4 regions of the Paenarthrobacter sp. 10L420 genome follow, and region 3 is predicted to be linked to each of the others. Evidence: predicted binding sites of a transcription regulator. Region 3 holds the regulator's gene; each other region holds the start of a gene.
What was found. The regulator Rex, encoded in region 3, represses fermentation and respiration genes when NADH is low (regulators of the CRP and FNR family bind a similar motif). The targets are predictions, from matches to a motif close to CTTGTGAANNNNTTCACAAG.
Positions count from the first base shown of each region.

Region 1: the regulator Rex is predicted to act here: its motif matches at 3,140-3,159, upstream of AC1DD5_RS18075 (glyceraldehyde-3-phosphate dehydrogenase).
Region 2: the regulator Rex is predicted to act here: its motif matches at 1,636-1,655, upstream of AC1DD5_RS14290 (ALF repeat-containing protein).
Region 4: the regulator Rex is predicted to act here: its motif matches at 1,538-1,557, upstream of AC1DD5_RS16520 (queuosine precursor transporter).

Region 1 is NZ_JBFTJK010000014.1:15,050-20,279, forward strand. Features, by position in the region: gene msrA (peptide-methionine (S)-S-oxide reductase MsrA) at 1-7, opposite strand, end outside; gene AC1DD5_RS18055 (Nif3-like dinuclear metal center hexameric protein) at 132-1,043, shown strand; gene AC1DD5_RS18060 (zinc ribbon domain-containing protein) at 1,134-1,871, shown strand; gene AC1DD5_RS18065 (YaaA family protein) at 1,881-2,645, opposite strand; RNA gene rnpB (RNase P RNA component class A) at 2,703-3,094, shown strand; gene AC1DD5_RS18075 (glyceraldehyde-3-phosphate dehydrogenase) at 3,379-4,866, shown strand; gene AC1DD5_RS18080 (hypothetical protein) at 4,938-5,147, shown strand.
Region 2 is NZ_JBFTJK010000008.1:192,373-197,602, forward strand. Features, by position in the region: gene AC1DD5_RS14280 (SDR family oxidoreductase) at 1-59, shown strand, start outside; gene AC1DD5_RS14285 (amino acid permease) at 141-1,577, opposite strand; gene AC1DD5_RS14290 (ALF repeat-containing protein) at 1,817-3,940, shown strand; gene AC1DD5_RS14295 (alpha/beta fold hydrolase) at 4,032-4,700, opposite strand; gene AC1DD5_RS14300 (ABC transporter ATP-binding protein) at 4,803-5,230, shown strand, end outside.
Region 3 is NZ_JBFTJK010000001.1:108,019-113,248, forward strand. Features, by position in the region: gene AC1DD5_RS00485 (endonuclease domain-containing protein) at 1-113, opposite strand, end outside; gene AC1DD5_RS00490 (HAD family hydrolase) at 649-1,464, opposite strand; gene AC1DD5_RS00495 (glutaredoxin family protein) at 1,694-1,948, shown strand; gene AC1DD5_RS00500 (redox-sensing transcriptional repressor Rex) at 2,017-2,724, shown strand; gene AC1DD5_RS00505 (hypothetical protein) at 2,772-3,632, opposite strand; gene AC1DD5_RS00510 (hypothetical protein) at 3,896-4,603, opposite strand; gene AC1DD5_RS00515 (YceI family protein) at 4,809-5,230, opposite strand, start outside.
Region 4 is NZ_JBFTJK010000011.1:142,528-147,757, reverse strand. Features, by position in the region: gene AC1DD5_RS16530 (TIGR01777 family oxidoreductase) at 1-821, opposite strand, end outside; gene AC1DD5_RS16525 (TetR/AcrR family transcriptional regulator) at 821-1,483, opposite strand; gene AC1DD5_RS16520 (queuosine precursor transporter) at 1,775-2,485, shown strand; gene tgt (tRNA guanosine(34) transglycosylase Tgt) at 2,519-3,835, opposite strand; gene AC1DD5_RS16510 (SRPBCC family protein) at 3,883-4,593, opposite strand; gene AC1DD5_RS16505 (DUF6707 family protein) at 4,685-5,230, opposite strand, start outside.

The DNA of each region.
Region 1 (5,230 bases), on a different contig from region 3:
TTTTCATGATCTCTTCAATGGATTGGAGGGCCTGATGATTCCCGCAATACCTTACGGGACAATAACGCCGCTGGGCAGGTACGGCAGCTACCAAAACTGCCCCATCGGGTCCAGTAGGTAAGAATAAGAGTATGGAAGCAGTAGACACCGCCATTTCTGGTGCGGATTCCAGCGACGACGCTGGGACAGTGGAAGCAAGCGGGGACCCGACTCTCGGCCAGGTGTTGCTTGCTGTTGAGGAGCTCTGGCCAGAGTCCTTGGCTGAGGACTGGGACGAGGTAGGCCTCGTCGTTGGGCGCCCCAACACGCCAATCACCAAGATCCTGTTTGCCGTGGACCCTACATTGGCTGTGATCGATGAGGCCATTGAGTGGGGTGCCGGCCTCCTGATTACCCATCATCCCTTGCTGCTCAAAGGCGTGAACTCCGTCGCGGCCACCTCCGCGAAGGGCTTGGCCGTGCACCGGCTGATCGAAGCGGGCACCGGACTCCTGACCGTCCATACCAACGGTGACTCCGCCGTCGGGGGCGTATCGGACGTGTTGGCGGACGCCTTTGGCCTGGAGAATGTTGCTCCACTGACCCCTGCCGCCAATGGATTGCCCGAGGAAGGCATTGGCCGGGTTGGTGACCTTCCTGAGCTCATGACCCTGGGTGATTTCGCTGCCCGGGTCTTTGGGATGCTCCCCGCGGTGGCCGGAGGGGTTCGCGTGGCCGGCGACAAGGACGGTCTGCTGCGGCGCGTCGCCGTCTGTGGTGGTGCGGGCGACAGCTTGTTCGATGCCGTCAGGGCCAGCAATGCAGATGTCTATGTGACAGCAGACATGCGGCACCATCCGGCGTCGGAAGCGCGCGAAGGGGCGGTCAACGGCCGGCCGTACCTCATCGACGTATCACACTTTGCCAGTGAATGGCTGTGGCTGCCCGTAGCCGCGGAAGCGCTCGGCAACGTACTGGGCGATCAGGGCTACGACGTCGAGATCCGCGTGAGCAGCACCAACAGCGATCCTTGGGACTTCATACTCACTCCCGGCGGGGACTAGAGTCTAGAAGATACGGACAATCCCAATAAACACGGGCCGTCCATCCGGAACTGATCCCCAGGGCCGGAAGCGATACAAGCGGAGGTAAGCGTGGCGAAAGCAGCACCGGCAGAACAACTGAAATTGCTTGAACTGCAGGGACTGGATGCCAAGCTCAAATCGTTGGCCGGCCGCCGGAAGGTGCTGGAAACAGATCCGCGGATAGCTGACCTTCAGGATGCACTGAATGTAGCCAATGGTGAACTGGGCGCTGCCAAGATGGCGGTGCACGACGCCGAAGCTGAACTGCGTCGTTCCGAAGCGGACGTGGAGCAGGTCGCGTCCCGCATCGAACGTGACGAAGCCAGGCTCAACAGTGGAACCGGCCTCTCCAAGGACCTGGTGGCGCTTCAGAGTGACATCGCATCCCTTAACAAGCGACGCTCCGACCTTGAGGACGTTGAGCTTGAAATCCTGGAGCGTTTGGACACCCTGCGGGAGCGTCAAGCCGCACAGCAGGCCATCGTGGATGACATCCAGGGTTCATTTGCCGGCATCCGCGCCGAATTGGATGAGGCAATTGCTGAGATCGCAGCCGAGGAAACCGTGGTCCGCGGGCAGCGTGCCGCTTTCGCGGAGGCTCTGGACGCCGGAATGCTCGCAGTTTATGAGAAGACGATTGCCAAGCGTGGCGTCGGGGCTGCCCGGCTGTTCCACGGGAAGTCCGAGGGGTCCGGCATGATGCTCAGCCCCGGTGACCTGGCCGAAGTCAAGGCCGCTGCTGAAGACGACATCGTCTTCTGCCCGGATTCCGGTGTCATCCTGGTCCGTTCGGCGGAGTGGAACTGACAGCTTCAGTCAGCTGGTCAGGATGATATTCAGCGCGTGCGGCTTGCGGGCCGAACCCTCAACCAGTTCCGCGGTCCAAACTTCGCTGGCAGCCTTCAGTAACTGATCCGGAGTTGCTGGAGCCTTCCCGCGCCTGGTCAGCAGGTGCCTGGCAAACTCACCCCGCGTGTGTTTGGCGAAGTGGCTGACCACCGTGCGCTTGCCGTTTGCCTCGTTGAAAACATTCACTGTGACGGTTTGCGCTGCTGGTGGAGCCCACGCCGCTGCATACGTGCTGGAACGGCAATCAACCAGCAATTCTCCTTCAGCCCGTTTGGCGAGGGCCGCATTCAGGTTCGGCTTCCAGAAGGAGGCGAGGCGTCCGACGTCGGGCAGTGCCGTTCCCATGGACAGCCGGTAAGCCGGCACATGGTCACCAAAACCGATGGCACCCCACAGTGCCGAAATCACCAAAATCGATTCGGTTGCCTTGCGGCGTTGAGTCGGCGTCATCGAATTGAAGCCGAGCGCGTCATACAGGACTCCCGAGTAGACCTGGTGGGCCGGCGCCGCCGGTTCCGCGTGCAGCCGGGTATTACGTTCGACGTCGTCCTTCAGCGAGGCGCCGACGCCAAGCAACGCCAAGGCGTCCTCGTGCGCGCTGACGGTGCCCAACGATTCCAGGACCTTGGCGCGGTAGGGGTTGAGTTCCGGAAAGCTGAGCGACTCCCATTCGACGGCGGGGCCTTTTACGGCGGGGGTCTTGCCTTCGGAAGGCGGCAGCAGAATCAGCACCTGACGATATTACCGGTGACCGGGGCAACCCTCGACGCCGGTAGACTGTACGGCGGATGGGTTGACCAGGCGGTCGCGCGTCACGGAAGTGGCTCGAGGAACGTCCGGGCTCCGCAGAGCAGGGTGGTGGGTAACGCCCACTCGGGGTAACCCGCAGGCCAGTGCCACAGAGAACAGACCGCCTTCGCGTGATGGTGCTTGCATCAGCATGCGGCAGGTAAGGGTGAAACGGTGGTGTAAGAGACCACCAGCTCCCTGGGTGACCGGGGAGGCTAGGTAAACCCCACCCGGAGCAAGGCCAGACAGGACACGTTTGAGGGCTGCTCGCCCGAGTGTCCGGGTAGGCTGCTGGAGGGCGTCGGCAACGGCGTTCGTAGATGGATGGCCGCCACTCCTTTGCCGGCAACGGCAAGGGATGACAGAACCCGGCGTATCGGTCAACCCATCCACATTCGCCACTGAGGTCCCGGGCATATGACGTCCATTGTGACTGCCATGTGAGTGATTTCACGCCCCCCGGCACCCAAGAGGACGCCCTTCCGCCTTAGACTTGTTATGAACGTAGATGTTCTGCCGCCGGGACTGCGTTCGCAGCCGGCGGTCTTTTCTTTGCAATCGTTCAAGGCGCTGTGGGTGGACCGAAGCCCGGCCAGTGCCCGTGCCGCAGGATTACTCCGGGCGGCCGCCATCTGCATACGAGGACGTATGTGGTTGACCCAAGGAAGGTAGTTCTGTGAGCCAGACGTCAGATTCTTGTCTTGATAAGTGGATGGGCCGGGAGGCTCTCGCCGAGGCCATGATTCCGGTGATCGGCCGGTTGTACCGGGAAAACAACGTGGTCACGAGCATCCACGGCCGGAGCCTGATCAACAAGTCGACCATGAACATCCTGAAGGCCCACCGCTTTGCGCGCCGGATGAGCAACACCGAGCTGCTGCTCGAAGAAACCGCACCCCTGTTGAACGCTCTTGCTGAGCTGGAACTCGGTGCGGCTGCAATCGACATTGCCCGCCTTACGGAGAAGTTCCGCGTCGAGGGCCACGGCACCTCCTTGGATGAGTTCCTGCGGGCAGAGCTCGCCGAAATCGTCGGAAAGCGTGGCGCTGATGACCGCACCAGTACCGACGTCGTGCTTTATGGCTTTGGACGCATCGGCCGCCTCCTGGCCCGCATCCTGATTGAAAAGGCCGGTGGTGGGCATGGCCTGCGGCTGCGTGCCATCGTTGTCCGCAAGGGCGCCGAGAACGACCTCGTCAAGCGTGCCAGCCTCCTGCGCCGCGACTCCGTACACGGTTCCTTTGAAGGAACCATCCGCGTGGACGAAGAAGCCAACACCATCACTGCCAACGGCGTTCAGGTCCAGGTCATCTACTCCGACAACCCCGCTACCGTGGACTACACCGCCTACGGCATCAAGGATGCCCTGGTAGTGGACAACACCGGACGCTGGCGCGATGCGGAGGGCCTGTCCCAGCACCTGCAGAGCAAGGGTGTTGCGCGTGTCCTGCTGACGGCTCCGGGCAAGGGCGATCTGAAGAACATCGTCCACGGAATCAACCAGTCCGACATCTCCGATGACGACAAGATCGTCACCGCTGCGTCGTGCACAACCAACGCCATTACTCCGGTACTGAAGGCCATCAACGACAAATTCGGTATCATCCACGGCCACGTTGAAACGGTGCACTCGTTCACGAACGACCAAAACCTGATCGACAACTTCCACAAGGGAGACCGCCGCGGCCGTTCGGCAGCCCTGAACATGGTTATCACGGAGACAGGCGCAGCCAAGGCTGTTGCCAAGGCGCTTCCGGAACTTCAGGGCAAGCTCACCGGTAACGCGATCCGCGTACCTACCCCGGATGTGTCCATGGCGATCCTGAACCTCAACCTTGCCAATGGCACCACACGCGATGAGGTCAATGACTACCTCCGCGAAATGTCGCTGCACTCGCCGTTGCGGAAGCAGATCGACTACATCGACTCGCCGGACGTTGTCTCCACCGACTTCGTTGGTTCCCGCCGCGCAGGCATCGTTGATGGTCTGGCCACTATTTCCAACGACAAGAACCTCGTGCTCTACGTTTGGTACGACAACGAATTCGGCTACTCCTGCCAAGTGGTCCGTGTCATGGAGGAAATGGCCGGCGTCAACCCGCCGTCCTTCCCTGCCCGCGACATCGTGGCTCCTATCGCAGTGCTTGAGGCAGCCAACGCCTAAGCCGGGAAGTATTCACGGGTTTCCCGGCTGTGTCACTGGCATCAGCCGGGAAACCTGACCAAAATGGGTTCATGGAAAATGAATCGACTTTGGAACACGAGACAACGCTGGAACACGCGTTGGACGTAGCACGGGCCAACCACAAGCAGGCACAGAAACTGCTGGACCAGGCCATCGCAGCAAACGCCGCGGGGGACGTCAGCGACGAACGCGTCCAGCAATTGCGTACGCTGCTGGAGGTGGCTGCGGAAGACCTGCAACGCGTTATGCGTGAGCAGTAACCCGGGGAAGAACCCCACCACTGCAGTGTGACTTCTCCTACACACTGTGGATATCGGCTCTGACTGTCGGTGCCGTGTCCTAC
Region 2 (5,230 bases), on a different contig from region 3:
TCGGGCGCCCGGCAACTGCCTTGTCCGTGGCCGTCCGCTCCGCTGCTGCCGCCATCTGAGCCGAGCCCCCTCACGAGCTGACAGTTAATGCCAATGTTCCGCGCGAACATTGGCATTAACTGCAGTTTCGGCGCGGGTAATCAGGCCGTCTCGTCCACGAGCTCTGCACGACGCAGGCCACCACCGCGAACCCATAGCTTGTAAGCCACGAACAGCAGGATCAGCCAAGTACCGCCGACATACAGGGCTACCCGAGTGTCCTCGAAGACCCCGAGAATCACGATCACCATAGCCATGAACGCCATGGTCAGAATGGATGCTGCCGGCCATAAGGGTGAACCGAATTCCGACGCCGGAAGCCCCTTGCGCTTGATCTCCCGCTTCATGGCAACGTGCGAAGCAAGGATCATCACCCAAACCCACACTGTGGCAAACGTGGCGATCGACGCGATCAGAACGAACACATCCTCCGGGATCACAGCGTTCAGCAGGACGCCCACAAGCAGGATTCCGCCCATCATCACCACGGTCATCCAAGGGACGCCGTGCCTGGAGATCTTGCCGAAGCTCTTCGGAGCATGGCCCTGCTGGGCAAGTCCGAACAGGATGCGGCCAGCACCAAAGATGTCGCTGTTGATAGCGGAAAGGGCTGCTGTGATGACCACGGCATTGAGGATGTGCGGCGCAGCAGGGATGCCCAGGCCGTCGAAGATCTGCACGAACGGGCTGCCGCTGCTGCCGATTTCGTTCCACGGGAAGATGCTCATCAACACGCCCAGGGTCAGGACGTAGAACAGCAGCACACGGACTGGCACAGTGTTGACTGCCTGCGGGATGACCTTTTTGGGATCGGCAGCTTCGCCAGCGGTAATGCCGATTGTTTCGATCCCACCGAACGCAAACATCACAACGGCGAACGCAGCCAGGAGCCCTTCGAAGCCGTTCGGGAACAAACCGCCGTGGTTAACCAGGTTCCCCAACCCCGGTGCCACGCCCCCGCCGTCGCCCGTTTGGAAGCCGAAAACGACGATTGCTGCGCCTCCGACGATCATGGCGATAATCGCCACCACCTTGATCAGCGAGAACCAGAACTCCAGTTCACCGAAGACCTTAACGCTCAACAGGTTCATGGCACCCAGGAAGAGAATGATCGCGAGGACCCAGATCCAGCGATCCACCTGTGGGAACCAGAAGCCCATATAGATGCTGAACGCGGTGACGTCGGCGATGGCCACGATCGCCATCTCGAACACGTACGTCCAGCCGGTAACGAAGCCGGCGAACGGTCCAAGGTACTTGCTCGCGTATTGGCCGAATGAGCCGGAAACGGGGTGTCGGACGGCCATTTCACCAAGTGCTCGCATCACCATGAACACGGCTGCGCCGCCGATGATGTAGGCCAAAAGGACGGCCGGGCCGGCTTTCTGTATGGCGGACGCAGAACCGTAAAACAGTCCCGTGCCGATTGCGGATCCGAGTGCCATGAAGCGGATGTGACGGACGTTGAGGCCACGGCTTAGTGCCGTACCGGCGGCCTGGAGGACAGTGTCCTTCGAAGCCAGCATGGTTTGTTGCATGGTAAAACCTTCTCGTCTTTGGGAGGGGATCGCTATCCAGCAGATCACTTTTGGCCGCCTTGTGATTGGCCTCACGGGTGTTTGGTGTCTTTGATCGCAGACAGTGCGACAGGAGTCACAGTCGAATCTCAGATACGATGTCCGCGGACAGCTAGTCACCCCGGTAGGCAGGTCTTCAGGTCCAACGCCGCCCGGATGGCTCGGGCACTGTCGTCGCATCTTTCTTGGGGGAATCTTTGATGTCTGCTTTCCGCGTTGCTTCCATCCGTGCTGCCCGCCATCGTTGGACCGCGGCCTTTGTTGCCTTGTTAGCGGGGGCATCCCTGCTCTTCGCCGGCCCCGCCCAGGCCTACGACATTCCCGAATTTGAGATTCCCCTCGCCTCGCAGGCTCCTGTTCCGTTCGTAGAGCGGGCTGTTGATGCGGCCGGGGTCCTTGATCTGTGGAGGGCAGGTGGGCCGGCAACGCGGGCGGCAGCCCAGCTTGCCTTGGTGGGCGGGCCCGAGGCGGTGCAGGCATTCCTCGACGGCGGACAGGACGTTGCGCTGGCAACGGACCGTAAGGAGCTGGTCACCGAGCTGACGAAGCGGGGGAGCGCGCACGTGCGGTCCTCCGCGAAAGCAGCTCTCATTTCCGACGCCGCAACAATAGCCTTCTTGTCCGACGGGTGGGCGAGCACTTGGGACGGCGACCTTCGGACGACGGCGACGTTTTTCACTAGCCTGGAAAACCCTCAAATCAGTGCTGCCGCTTCCAAGAGCCTGGACTCGGGCGGGGAAGCCATTGAGCAGTTCGTGCTTGAGGGCTGGAGGAAGATTGCCCAAGGCCAGGATCGGGAGGCGGTTTACTACCTGACGAATTCACCCGTGCCTGCGGTAACTCTCGGAGCTCAAGCTGCCCTCGACACCTCCAGCGCGGACTTCGTTGCTGATTTCCTTCGCTACGGGCAGTTCGTCGCCTCAGACCATCACACTGAAACCGCGGCAGTGACTGACCTGCTGCAGCAGGTCAAGGCAGACGTCGCAGCCAACCCCAACGGGGCCGCCGCCGTGGCGGAGAGGGCGAGGACCGCCGTCGAGCAGGCTCGGAGCACCGCAACTGCTGCGAGGTCAGCGGACTCATCGCGTCTCGTCGCGGACAGGGACTTCCTTTCATCGTTGGCTTCGCCTCGGCAGGCCACGGATACTGCGCTGCTGACATCCGAGGAGCCAGCCAAGGCGGCCTTCGCGGCCGCGGCCCGCGAAATTCCGGAGCTACTGGCAACCCTTACCGCACCGGGAACCGATCTCGATGCCCGCATTAAGGAAGCCCGGCAGGCCACGCTGGATCTGGCACTTACCGGCACCCCGGAGGTGAAGAAGACCGCTGAGGCTGCACATCTGGCAGGCGACTCCGGGATCAAGGCCTTCATCACCAGTGGCTACGCGGCGGCGATCAAACTGGATGGCTCTGCTTTGGGCGCGGACCGGCAGCGCGTTTACCAGCTTCTCCACCTTGGTGGCGGGCATGTAAACGCAGCCGCCGACGCCGCTCTCAGTTCGGCAAACCACGCTGATGTCCGGTACTTCCTGGACTACGGATTTGATCAAGCGTTGGCCCTGGATAACCGGGTCCAGACGACCTTCGCCTTGGATTCAACACCCGAGGTGCGGGCAGCTGCCAGCGTCGCCCTCGACGGCAGTAGGGCCGACCTTCAGGCATTCATGACCAGCGGAAAAGCCGCCGCTGCCGAGCGTGACAAGGCCACGGCCGCCCACGTAGCGTCGGTCGACGTCATGATCGCCGAACTCGCCGGACTGGCAGACAAAGCAGCGCTCGACGCCGGGACGGCGGCCAACGCTGCCAAGTCGGCTGAAGCGGCACGACAGGCAGAAGCGGCGCGGCAGGCTGAGGCGGCGCGGCAGGCTGAGGCGGCGCGGCAGGCTGAAGCGGCGCGGCAGGCTGAGGCGGCGCGGCAGGCACGAGCAGTCAATGCTGCTGAAGCAGCGCTACCGCTTAGTGGCGTGCCGCTCGTCGACGTCCACCAGTTGGCTGGATCAGTCCCCCCGGCCCCGGCGCTGGTGCCGTGGCAATCGGCACCCGCCGTCGTGATCCCCGCAACGGGCGGGACAGCTGCGCCGGCCACTGGCCTACCGGCACTTCCTCCTCCGGCCGGCAGCGCAAATCCGGGTGACATCGTGTCTGTGGAGCCGGAAACCCAGGAAGCCGCCACGGCTGCCAGCACGTCACAGGGGTTGAACGCTTGGACCATCGGGCTGATTGCGTTGCTGGTCGCCGCGGCGGCCGGTGGAATCACGCTGCTTCTGCGCCGAAGGGTGCCGGCTAGGGGAGCGCCGGACACGCCGGTCAAGGCCAAGCCTTAGGTTAACTTTGGTGAATTTGGTGAATTTGGTGAATTTGATGAACATCCCGACATTGGGACCGACCTCCCGCGGGCATCTTTGCCAAGGCGGCTCAGCCCCGCAGTAGGTACTTCGCTACGCCCTCCGGGTTTGCCAAGGCCAGCAGGTGGCCGCCTGGCACGACATCCGGCGTGAGTCCGAGTCTCTCCTTGGCCACTCTGCGCTGGAATTCCACGGGAAAGAACCGATCTCCCCTCCCGCTGAGTACCCGGGTTGGGATGCTGGGCCACTCCGTGAAGTCGCAGGCTGATTCGAAGACCGCGTTGGCTTCCGCCCGCTGATACGGTTCGCCCGTGGCAGCGACGTCCGGTGGAACGTCGTGCAGGAAATATGTGGCAACGTCGAACTCGGGACTGTAACCGTGGGCCGCCGCCGCGCTCTCCCTTGCGGCGTCCCAACCTGTGTTTGCCCACCACTCGCCGGGGGTTTCGCCCGGCACCGGGATCATCGCGTTGACGAGGACGAGCCCGCGGATTGACGCACGGTCGCAGACCAAGGGGGCGGTAAAACCCCCTAGTGATTGGGCCACGAGCACGACGTCGGTACTGGCGCCGATGGCTTCCAAGACCAGTCGCGTGTACTCGGGCAGGCCAGCATTTTCGTCGTCCCCTGGGAGGTCGACGGCAACGGCCTCGTGTCCGGCACGCTCCAGCAGAGGAACCACCCGGCTCCAATACCAGGCCGTGCCGCCCGCTCCAGGGATCAGGATGAACGTACTCATTGCAGTTCGGGCCGCACGCAGCGGCGTGGATGCAAGACGATGGATCTCATCTCCCTATTGTCTTCCTTCACAGGGGCGCCGATCCTGCGTAACGTCGGCTCAATGGACCCTGTCATCCAGACCGTCGATCTTCATAAGAATTTCGGCCGGGTCAAGGCACTGGACGGCCTCGATCTCGAAGTCCCCGAGGGGCAAGTCCACGGCTTCCTCGGCCCGAACGGAGCAGGGAAGTCCACCACCCTGCGTATCCTGCTTGGCCTGGCACGGGCCTCGTCCGGCAGTGCGAGAGTCCTTGGATTGCACCCATGGGCCGACGCCGTTGAACTCCACCGGCGTGTTGCCAGCGTCCCCGGCGATGTCAGCATCTGGCCGAATCTATCAGGGGGAGAGGCCATTGATTTCCTCTCGCGGCTTCGGGATGGCGGGGCAGATCGCGCTGGGTATCGACGCAGCAAGGAGCGTTTGTGCCAGCTCTTCGACTTTGACCCCACCAAGAAGGGCCGTGCCTACTCAAAGGGAAATCGCCAGAA
Region 3 (5,230 bases):
CGCCCTTCAAGATTCAGCCGTGGAATGCGAATCAACTGGTCTGCCACGCATACGAGGTCATGAAGGGGGAGACGACGCGCCAAGTCCAGCCATGTTCTAGCTCGAGTGCTCATCCAAATCCCTTGGACTTGCTCAATTTCTCCCTCGAAGAGCGTTTCAGTGTGCCCTATGATGCCTTTGCGCCGGACCGACGGCAGACGTCGCGGTTTGCTCAAATGCAATTCATTTGAATCCGATAGCCACGCCGGCAAGACAAAACCATGGAGCCTGGCTGCCGTTGTATGGGAGATCCAAGCGCCAGGGCTGGCTGACGAGAGGGAACGGGCAGCTGACGAGAGGTCGAAATCCCAATCCGTCGGCCGATACAAGCCCCGGCTCACAGGAACGATGCTACTGCTGCGCCAAATGTCTGAAGGATCGATGCCCGCTGCCTTGGCGTCGTTCAGGCTGAAAGGTCCCAAGAGCGGGCTGGATTGGTTGAGTAACGAATTCTGCATACCCGCATTGTTCCTTGGAAGCCGCTAAGCGTGCAGAAGTTATCCACAGGTAGGCCAGCAGTACCAGAGGATGTGGGAGAGGAACGCTGGAAACGCGTGGGGATGTGGGAGAGGAACGGTGGAAACGCGTGAGGATGTGAGAGAGGATCGGCTAGCGGGGCCCGCGGAACTTTGAGAATCCACGCCACAGCCCATAGATGGCACCGCCCACGGTGGCAGCCTTCAGCCCCAAGGTTGCTGCACGGCGACCGGATCGGAAATCGTAGACCGGCCAGTTGTTGTCGCGGGCATGCCGGCGGAGCTTCGAATCGGGGTTGATCACCACGGGGTGGCCCACCATAGTGAGCAGGGGGATGTCATTGGCGGAGTCGCTGTAAGCCCAGCAGTGGTCCAAGTCCAAGCCTTCTTGGTCAGCTATGAGTTGGACCGCGATGGCTTTGGCCGGGCCGTGCAGAATGTCACCGACAAGCTTGCCGGTATACATTCCGTCATGGACTTCGCCGACGGTTCCCAGCGCGCCGGTCAGGCCCAACCTTGTGGAGATGACGGTGGCAACCTCAATAGGGGTCGCCGTCACCAGCCATACCCTCCGGCCTACACGGAGGTGTTGCTCGGCGAGCGCTTTGGTTCCAGGCCAGATCCGGGACTCGATCATTTCGTCATAAACTTCTTCGCCCAGGGCTTTGATGTCCTCCACAGTGATCCCGGCGGCCAACGTCAGGGCTGAGTCGCGCACGGCATGGACGTCGTCCATGTTCTCGCCGCGCATTACAAACTTGAACTGCTTCCACGCGAAGCCAGCCGCCTGGGACAGCGTGAAGGCCTTGCGTTCGTACATCTTGCGGGCCACATGGAAGAGGCTGGCGCCCTTCATCAAAGTGTTGTCGACGTCGAAGAAAGCGGCTTCGCCGGTGTGCTGCGGAACCTTGGCGTCGGCGACCACAGCGGCGTTCTTCTCGTCGGGCATGCCTTGAGTCTAGTCAATCGCCAGGCCCCGGCGTTGAGGGCGCACGGTGGGGCTACCCCGTGGGATGTGCAAGAGCTTCGGTGGGAACCGGTCGGGATTTGAGAGAGCGTTGGTGGAAACCGGTCAGGATGTGAGAGAGCATCGGTGGGAAAGCGGTCAGGATGTGAGAGAGCATCGGTGGGAAAGCGGTCAGGATGTGAGAGAGGGTTGGGGCGGTTACCGTTGTGTCATGGCTATTCCCGACGTCGTTCTCCTCACCAAAGCTGACTGCCACCTGTGCACGGAGGCGCGTGCCGCCGTCGAGCGCGTTACGTCGGGACTGGGCGTCCAGTGGACCGAGCAGGGAATCGACGGTAACGCGGAACTGCAGGAGCGTTACGCGGAGGAAATTCCCGTGGTGCTGGTGGATGGGATCCAACGCGATTTTTGGAAGATCGACGAGCAGCGCCTGACCCGTACTTTGAAAAGAGTCCTTGAAGGCTGAGGAACCCGGAAGTACGGGCTTTTGTTGAGTCCGGCCAAGGGCCATAGAGTGGAACAACAAGCGACGCAATGGAGAAAACCGTGACTGCGCTGGAACCGTCCCCGGGGGCAACAAGCGGGGACAACGAACCTGCCGCCAAGCAGATCCCGCCCGCGGCTGTGGCCCGGATGACCCTCTATTTGCGCGCGCTCAACTCCCTCCTGGCAGAAGGCGTGGAACGTGTGTCATCGGACGCGTTGGCCGAGGCTTCAGGCGTCAGCTCCTCCACGCTTCGCAAAGACCTCTCCTACGTCGGCTCGTACGGGACCCGCGGGGTGGGCTATGAAGTCCAGTACCTGAGCCGTCACATTGCCGCAGCACTTGGCCTGACGCACGACTGGAAGGTCGCAATTGTCGGTGCCGGTAACCTCGGCAAGGCGCTGGCGCGGTACGGCGGCTTCGAATCCAGAGGTTTCGACGTCGTAGCTATTTTCGACGCAGACCCCATGGTGATCGGCAACGAGGTGGGTTGGTTGCGGGTCAGCGATTCAGCGGAACTTGAACGCGTCCTGGAACGCACCCACACCAATATGGTGGTGCTGGCTTTGCCGGCCACCGTTGCCCAGGCAGTTTGTGATCGCGTCATCGCTGCAGGGATCCGGAGCATCTTGAGCTTTGCTCCGGTTCTCCTGCAGGTTCCGCCGCACGTGAACCTCCGCAAGGTGGACATGGCCACTGAGCTGCAGATCCTGGCCTACCACGCACAACGGGCGCAAACACCGGGTCAGGCTGTCTAGCCGTACCGGGTCCGCGCCCGTTGAGTTGTTATAGAAAGCTTGTCGGCTTAGCGGCCGTAAGGGTTCTGGTAAGGGTTGCCGAACGGCTGCGGCTTGCGGAAGTACGGAGCCGACGCCGGCAGGTACAGCAGGACGATTGCGGCAACTCCCAGCAGGATCACCAAGAGCTGCAGGATGCCGTACGTGGCACCGAACTGGAATAGTCCGGCGAGGCCAAGGACAGAGATCGCCGCGAAGACCGTGCCCAGGATCCTGGCCCAGTTCTTGCCCTTGCGGACCGGGAATGCAACCAATGCGTAGAGGCCCAGGGACACGATGGCCCCAATGATCGCGGCGACGACAATGCCGCCACGCATGCCTTCGATGGAGCCTTCCGGGAATTCAGTGCCCTGCTGTGCCGCCTGCTGGAGCATCGAATTGATGAAGGCATCCGAGCCCGTGGTGGCCAGGATCAGCGAGCTGATGGCAGACAGGATGCCCGCTGCGATAATCATCCAGAAGGAGATGTTGACCAGCTGCGGAACCGTAGTGGGTCCTGGCTGCTGGCTGGGCCAGTTGGTGTCCTGGCCATATTGCGGGGCCTGCTGACCATAGGGAGAAGGCTGCTGGCCGTACGGGGACTGCTGACCAAACTGTGGCGACTGCTGGCCGTACTGGGGAGTCTGTTGGCCGTACTGGGGAGCCGGGGGCTGACCGTACTGGGGTGCGCCCGGGGACTGCTGACCGTACTGTGGAGCGCTCGGCTGCTGGCCATATTGGGGAGTCTGCTGACCGTACTGCGGTGCCTGCTGACCATACTGGGGCGTGGATGGCTGGCCCGGCTGCTCAGGCTTGTTGGCATCGCCCTTGTTCGCGTCGCCCGAATTGGCGTCCCCCGTGTTGGACGGCGGGTATGGAGGGTTGCTCATGGCATTCCTTTGCTTGTTCGACTGCTGGTGCGGCTGCCGGGATCAGCAAAAAGACCCTGCCCCCAGCCTGATTCTGCTTCCACCGTACCTCCGGGATCCGGCGCTGCGGATGATCACACGCAGGAATTTGCTGCTTGGCGGTGAAATCATCACGATGGCGTACGCCTTCATGATGAAAGCCGTGGTGGCCCAACGGACCACCACGGCCTTGTACACCTGTCAGGGTGGCTCGGATGCGAGCCCGACGGCGGTACTTCAGGGGGTTAGACGGCGCCCTTTACTGCCTTGAACCACAACTGCGAGTTCGGCAACCACATCAGCACAACGGCCACCGCGCTGACCAGGAAGCCAAACCAGTTGCCACCCAGGCCTGCACCGGGTCCGCCGGCGTTGATGGAGCCAAAGATGGCGAGCAACAGCGAAACCGCGGCAAGGATGGTGAGGGCAAGGCGTGCCCATTCCTTCCCTTCCTTCATCTTCATGGCCAGCACTATCTGGGCGGCTGCAACAGCAAGGCTGATGATCAGGAGAACCAGAAGGAGTGCGGCAACCCCTGGCATGAACGCGAAGGCCGCGATGATGGCGAAAAGCCCAATGAGGCCAAAGAGGAGGCCCAGGAGTCCGGAGATCACCCAAATGAAATAGGACACTTTCAGCTCGGTGGGCAGGCCCATGGTCTTGAAGAGGCCCGAGAAACCACCTTGCGGAAGGACGTCATTGAAGTTGCGGGGTCCGTCGGTGGGCATTTCGAAGTGGAAACCACCCGGCTGTCCTGGTTGCCCCGGCTGACCCGGTCCCGGTTGCGAATACTGGCCAGGTTGCGAATACTGGCCAGGTTGCGACGGCGGCTGGTAGCCCTGGGGTGGTTGGTAGCCCTGCGGCGGTTGGTAACCCGCAGGAGGAACGTTGCCGGGCTGCGGAGGCTGGGCGCCGGGCTGCTGAGGCTCTGGTGCTTCATCTGGGTTACTCATGGCATCACTTTAGACCGCAGGTTGAAGGATGCATAGGAAATTCGGAGCTACATCGCAGCTAACTACAGGCTGTTTGCCGAATAATCGCAGGGTGACTTCTGAGTACGCGAAACGGCGCCCCCACAGCGGAACTGTGGTGGGGCGCCGTTTGCTCGGGACTGCCTTGCAAACTCCCGTGGAAGCTGCTGAGGAAACTGCCTGGGAGTCAGGCAGCTGCCGGTGCGATGAACGCGAGTTCCAGGTTGATGACAACCTTGTCGCTGACCAGCACGCCGCCAGCCTCAAGCACTGCGTTCCAGGTGAGGCCGAAGTCCTTGCGGCTGATGGTGGTTTCGCCGGAGACGCCTGCACGGGTGTTGCCGAAGGGATCCACTGCCACGCCGTTGAATTCGGTTTCGATGGAAACTTCCTTGGTCACGCCCTTAATGGTGAGATCGCCCACAAGATCGAAGCCATCGCCGTTTGCCTTGACATGGCGGGAGATGAAGGTGATCTCCGGGTACTTCTCCACATCGAAGAAGTCTTCGCCCTTGACGTGGCCGTCGCGGTTGACGTCTCCGGAGTCAAAGCTGGCGGTCCGGATGGTTGCGTTGACCTTCGAGTCGGTCAGCGTCTCGCCAACTTCGA
Region 4 (5,230 bases), on a different contig from region 3:
TTCCGGGGTTCGACCCACCGGCTCTTCAACACCAGTTCCGCCTGTGTCCGGATGAGGACAGCTCCGGCTTCGAGCAGCCAAGCTGGCGTCGGGAGTCCAAACGGGACACCTATACTCTGCCGAATAAGCGAATTCAGTTCGCGGTTATCCACGGCATATGGCGTTGCTGCGTTTACTGGACCAGTAAGTGCAGACTGCCCGTGGACAAATGCCACCGCGCGGAACAGATCCTCCACGTGAATCCAGCTGAACTTCTGCGTGCCCGGCCCCATCCGCCCACCTAAACCAAGCCGGGCCATAATCCGCAGAGGAGTCATCACGCCACCGCCCGGACCGAGGACGATCGCAATGCGAAGGGGAACCTTTCGAGTGCCCGGAACATGGGCAGCAGCCAACTCGTCCTCCCACGCACGGGCCACGTCTACAGAGAACCCGCTGCCCAGCTCACCCGATGCTTCAGATTGTGGGCCGTCCTCCGCATGCCGATAGATCGTGCCAGTGCTGGCGTTGATCCACGTCCCAGGCGGGTAGGCGCATCGAGCAACGGCTCGACCCAGGACACGAGTTGTCAAAACCCGGGAGTCCACGATCTCCCGGCGGTTCCGGTCGTTGTAGCGGCAATTCACGGATCGTCCGGCGAGGTTCACCAGCAGTTCGGCGCCGTTCAGCACCTTGGCGATGGCGCCGTCGTCGTTCCATGGAGCATCAGTTGAAGCATCCCGCCCGACCGTCCGAACTTGCCAACCCTCAGCAACAAAACGATGCCTGAAGTAGGTGCCGATGAACCCGGTAGCGCCCGCAAGTGCCACTGTCCGCTCCATCACGAGCCTTCCTTCACGCTGCGGACGAGTCCCAGAACGTCGTCGAATACCTTGCCGACGCCAGGAATCTTCGCCAGCGACAACCCCCTCGCTACCAAGGGCGCGGCACCGTCGATCAGTTTCCGCGTTCGGCGTTGGCCCTCGGATTTGTCGTAGACCCAGAAAAGGGCGACACCCATATATGCAAGCCACAGCAGCTCCGGTAGATCTTCGCGCAGTTTCTTGGCGACGGCGGGGGAGGAACCGTCGACGGCGGACCGGAAGATCGCAAGCGAAGCCTCGCGGGCGGCGGTGGACGCCTCGCCAAATGGATTGACTGGCGACGTCGGCCGGATCGCGGTTGCGATGAAATCTGAGCCGAACTGGTGATAGGGCGCCATGACGTCGACGCCCGTGTGCAGCACGGCTTTCAGTCGACCGGCGAGATCGTGGACGTCGTTGAGAACCTGTGCCGCAACCTCCGCATGCTCGTTCTGGACTTGGATATACAGCTCCTGGACGAGCTCATCCTTGGAGGCGAAGTAGTAGTAGGCATTGCCGACGGAAACTCCCGCCTCCTGTGCAATCGCGCGCATGGTGGTCTTCTCGAAGCCGATTTCACGGAACATTCTTAGTGCGACGTCGGCTACAAGCTGCCGGGTCTGTTCGCTTTTTGTTGCCATGGTGTTGCTCCTCGAACCGAGTTTTGAACGTGTTCAATAACGAGTATAGCTGCATATTTGAACACGTTCAGAAAACGTCCGGAAAGGAGCCGGTCAGGATGTGAGAGAAGATCGGTGGGAACCGGTCAGGATGTGAGAGAAGATCGGTGGAAACCGGTCAGGATGTGAGAGAGCGTTGGTGGGTGGGACAATAAAGCTGGTGTCGGGCTGAGCCCCACCAACAACAGTGCTAATACAGCCGGGTGCCTGAACCAACAGCGCCCGCGCGAACCACTACGAAATGGATGACCCATGCCCTCGCCTTCCGGCTCCAGCACCCTGAGCAAGCCTGCACCCCGCTTCGCTTCGATCGGATCCCCGTACTTTGGCATCATGCTCGCCATCATGGCCGTGGTGCTGATCCTGTCCAATATCGGCGCATCGAAGGGCGTCGTGCTTGGTCCGATCATCACTGATGGCGGATTCTTCCTGTTCCCACTGGCCTACATCCTGGGCGACGTCATGAGTGAGGTCTACGGCTTCAAGGTGGCACGCAAGGCCATCATTACCTCCTTCGCTCTCTCAGCCTTCGCTTCACTCTGCTACTGGGTGATCATCGTGCTGCCTGGCTTCACGGATGAGTACGGAACCGCCAAGCAGGCAGCCATCGAGGGCGCGCTGGGCCCGGTCCCGCAGATCGTGCTCGCTTCGCTTCTGGCCTTCCTGGCCGGTCAGACCATCAACTCCTGGATTCTGGTGAAAATGAAGGAGCGCACGGGCGAGAAGACCTTGTGGGCGCGGCTCATGGGTTCATCCGTTGTGGGCGAATTCGTGGACACCTTGATCTTCTGCAGCATCGCGGCCTCGGTCATCGGCATCACGGACTTCGGCATGTTCGCCAACTATGTCCTGGTGGGCTTCGTCTACAAGACTGGCGTGGAGTTCCTGTTCGTCCCGATCACGGTGTTGGTGGTCGGCTATATCAAGAAGCGTGAGCCGAGCTACGGGCCAGTCGCAGCCTAGGGAACCCCGCGAGACCTGCCACGCCAACCACAGCTAGGAGTAGTACCGGCCCAGCGTCTCCGCCTTGAACTCGAAGAAGTCCCCGGACTCGATGGCCAACCGCGCATCGTCCACCATCTTCACCACGAAGCGCTCGTTGTGAATGGAGATCAGAGTGGCCGAGACCATTTCCTTGGCCTTGTACAGATGGTGGATGTACGCGCGCGAGTAGTTTCCGCACGTGTAGCAGTCGCAGCCGTCCTGCAGTGGTCCGAAATCGGCCTTATAGCGCGCCCCGGAGAGGTTGAACCGACCGGACGGCGTATAGAAAGCTGAGTTTCGGGCCACGCGGGTTGGTGAGACACAGTCGAACGTGTCGGCCCCGTTCTCGATTGCCGTGAAGATATCGTCCGGCTCGGAAATGCCCAGCAGGTGCCGTGGCTTGTCCTCGGGGAGTTCCTCGTTGCACCAGCGCACAATCGTGCCCAGGTTTTCCTTCTCCAACGCACCACCGATCCCGTACCCGTCAAAAGGCATTGCCCCCAGATCCTGGCAGGCCTTTCGGCGCAGATCCTCGTACTGCGCACCCTGGATCACCCCGAACAGGGCCTGGTACGGCTTCCCGACTCGGGAAACAGTCAAACGGGCATGCTCTTCCAAGCACCTCAGGGCCCAGAGACGGGTCCGTTCCAGCGACTCCTCCTGGTAGGCCCGCGAGTTCTGCAACGTGGTCAGCTCGTCGAACGCGAACATGATGTCAGCCCCAATCTGATGCTGGACCTGCATGGAGATCTCGGGGGAGAAGCGGTGTCGGTCCCCGTTGAGGTGCGACTTGAACCACACGCCGTCGTCATCAATGTGCGCCAGCCGTTCCTTGCCTGGCGCCACCGCATCATCAGGGCCGGAAGTGTCCACATTCTTCATGTCGATGACCTTCTTGAACCCCGATCCCAGGCTCATCACCTGGAATCCGCCGGAATCCGTAAACGTCGGGCCGGACCAATTCATGAAGGCCCCCAGCCCGCCAGCGGCGTCGAGGATCTCAGGGCCCGGCTGCAGGTACAGGTGATAGGCGTTGGCCAGCACTGCCTGCGCACCGAGCCCGGCAATGGACTCGGGCAGCACGGCCTTGACTGTTGCTTTGGTTCCGACGGCGATGAACGCGGGCGTCTGGATGGTTCCGTGCGGCGTGGTGATGGTTCCGGTCCGGCCCAGGAAAGTGCCGCCATTGGCTTCGATCAAGGCGTCCGACGGCGAACACGTTTCGGTCAGGCGCTGGCCCACCGAAAACGAGAACTCGGTTTGCCGTGAAGAAAGACCCGGCAAGGCTGTGGACGGAGGAGACGAGGGCAGGAAAGCGGAAGCTGGCACGCTAACAAGTGTGCCAGCTTTACCCCGGGTAACCTGCGGAACCCTTCCTACGAGCTGTAGTTCTCATCCTTCCACTTGTCCCAGGATGACCTGATATCCGCCAAGGTGTGGGCCCCCAGATCGTAGGTGGAGGCAATCACCATGGAACCGCCGTCGGGCCTTTTGTCAGGGATCGGCAGTTGCTCGGCAACGATCAGCAATCCATCGCCGTGCTCTGCGTAGCTGTGAACAGTGAGCCCCACCTGGTGCCGGCTCTTGAACCAGACCTTGCCCGAAATCTCTTCACCGGTGGAAAGTTTGAGCGAATACTCATCCCCGACCGGCGGGAGGTCGCCAAGCCCCAGCTTTTCGATGGCGAGGCCACCACTTCCCGGAAGGGACACGAAGTGGGTGCGCCGTTGACCATGGGGGTGTCTCTCGAGGGCGAAACGGAGTTGTTGAAGGAAGGTCAGCCAGCCCTGCGTGATGTCCTCGTCCCATTCCGCCCACTCGGAGTCATGGTCCAGCGCGGCGCGGGTGACTTTGACTTCGGTGCCGCCGGAAACAGGGTGGAGCTCAAACTCATCCCCGGCGTGGACAGTCAGTTTGGTGTGATCCGCATTTTCCACAACATCCGGGTGAAAGTAGATCTGTTTGATTTCATCGGCGAGGTCATCGGCTTCCCATCCGTGCCATTGAGCCACCAGGGAGGGTTCGCGCAGCATTGTCCAAACCTGCTGCGCGTCGGCATTAATCACAACGCTCAGATTGTTCGTCATGGCCCCGAATCTACCGCCGTTCGCGTCCGTAATACAGGTCTTGAAGTTTACAAGTGCCGGGACTAGGCGGCTGCATCAGGACACCGCTCCTTCAGGCCCGCACAGCATCCAGTTCCATGCCGATGCGCCGGCCCAGTTCCTCTTCTCCGAGGGTCTCGGATCCACCGTGGGCCCGCAGGAACAACAGCGACTCCAGACGGAGGAACCGCCAGTCGCGTTCGGCTTCATGGTTGCCGTTATCGATTGCGCGGAAGATTTCCTTGTCGTACAAGTTCGGTTCGTTCAGGGCGCGTTGGCGGACCTTCGCGGCGATTCGGGCCTTGAAGGGGTCCGTTTCCTCCGACTCGTGGGCGCGCAGCAATTTCTCGTAGACGGCCGCGCGTTCGGTCTGTCCGCCCTCCCGGCAGATGAAGCTGGAGAGCGCCAGCGCGCGTTCGATCGACGCCCAGCGATCGGGGTTGCCGTCAAAGGGAAGCACGTTCAGGAGATCCGCCACGGCCAAGGCGTTGTCCGGATCGCGTAGCACAATGCAGAGATCGAACGCCAGGTTGCTGAGGTCCCGAAGGCAGCTGCCGGATTTGGTGTTGATGCCCTTCGCCAACCTCTCGGCGAGCACCTGAACGCCGTTCTTGCCCTT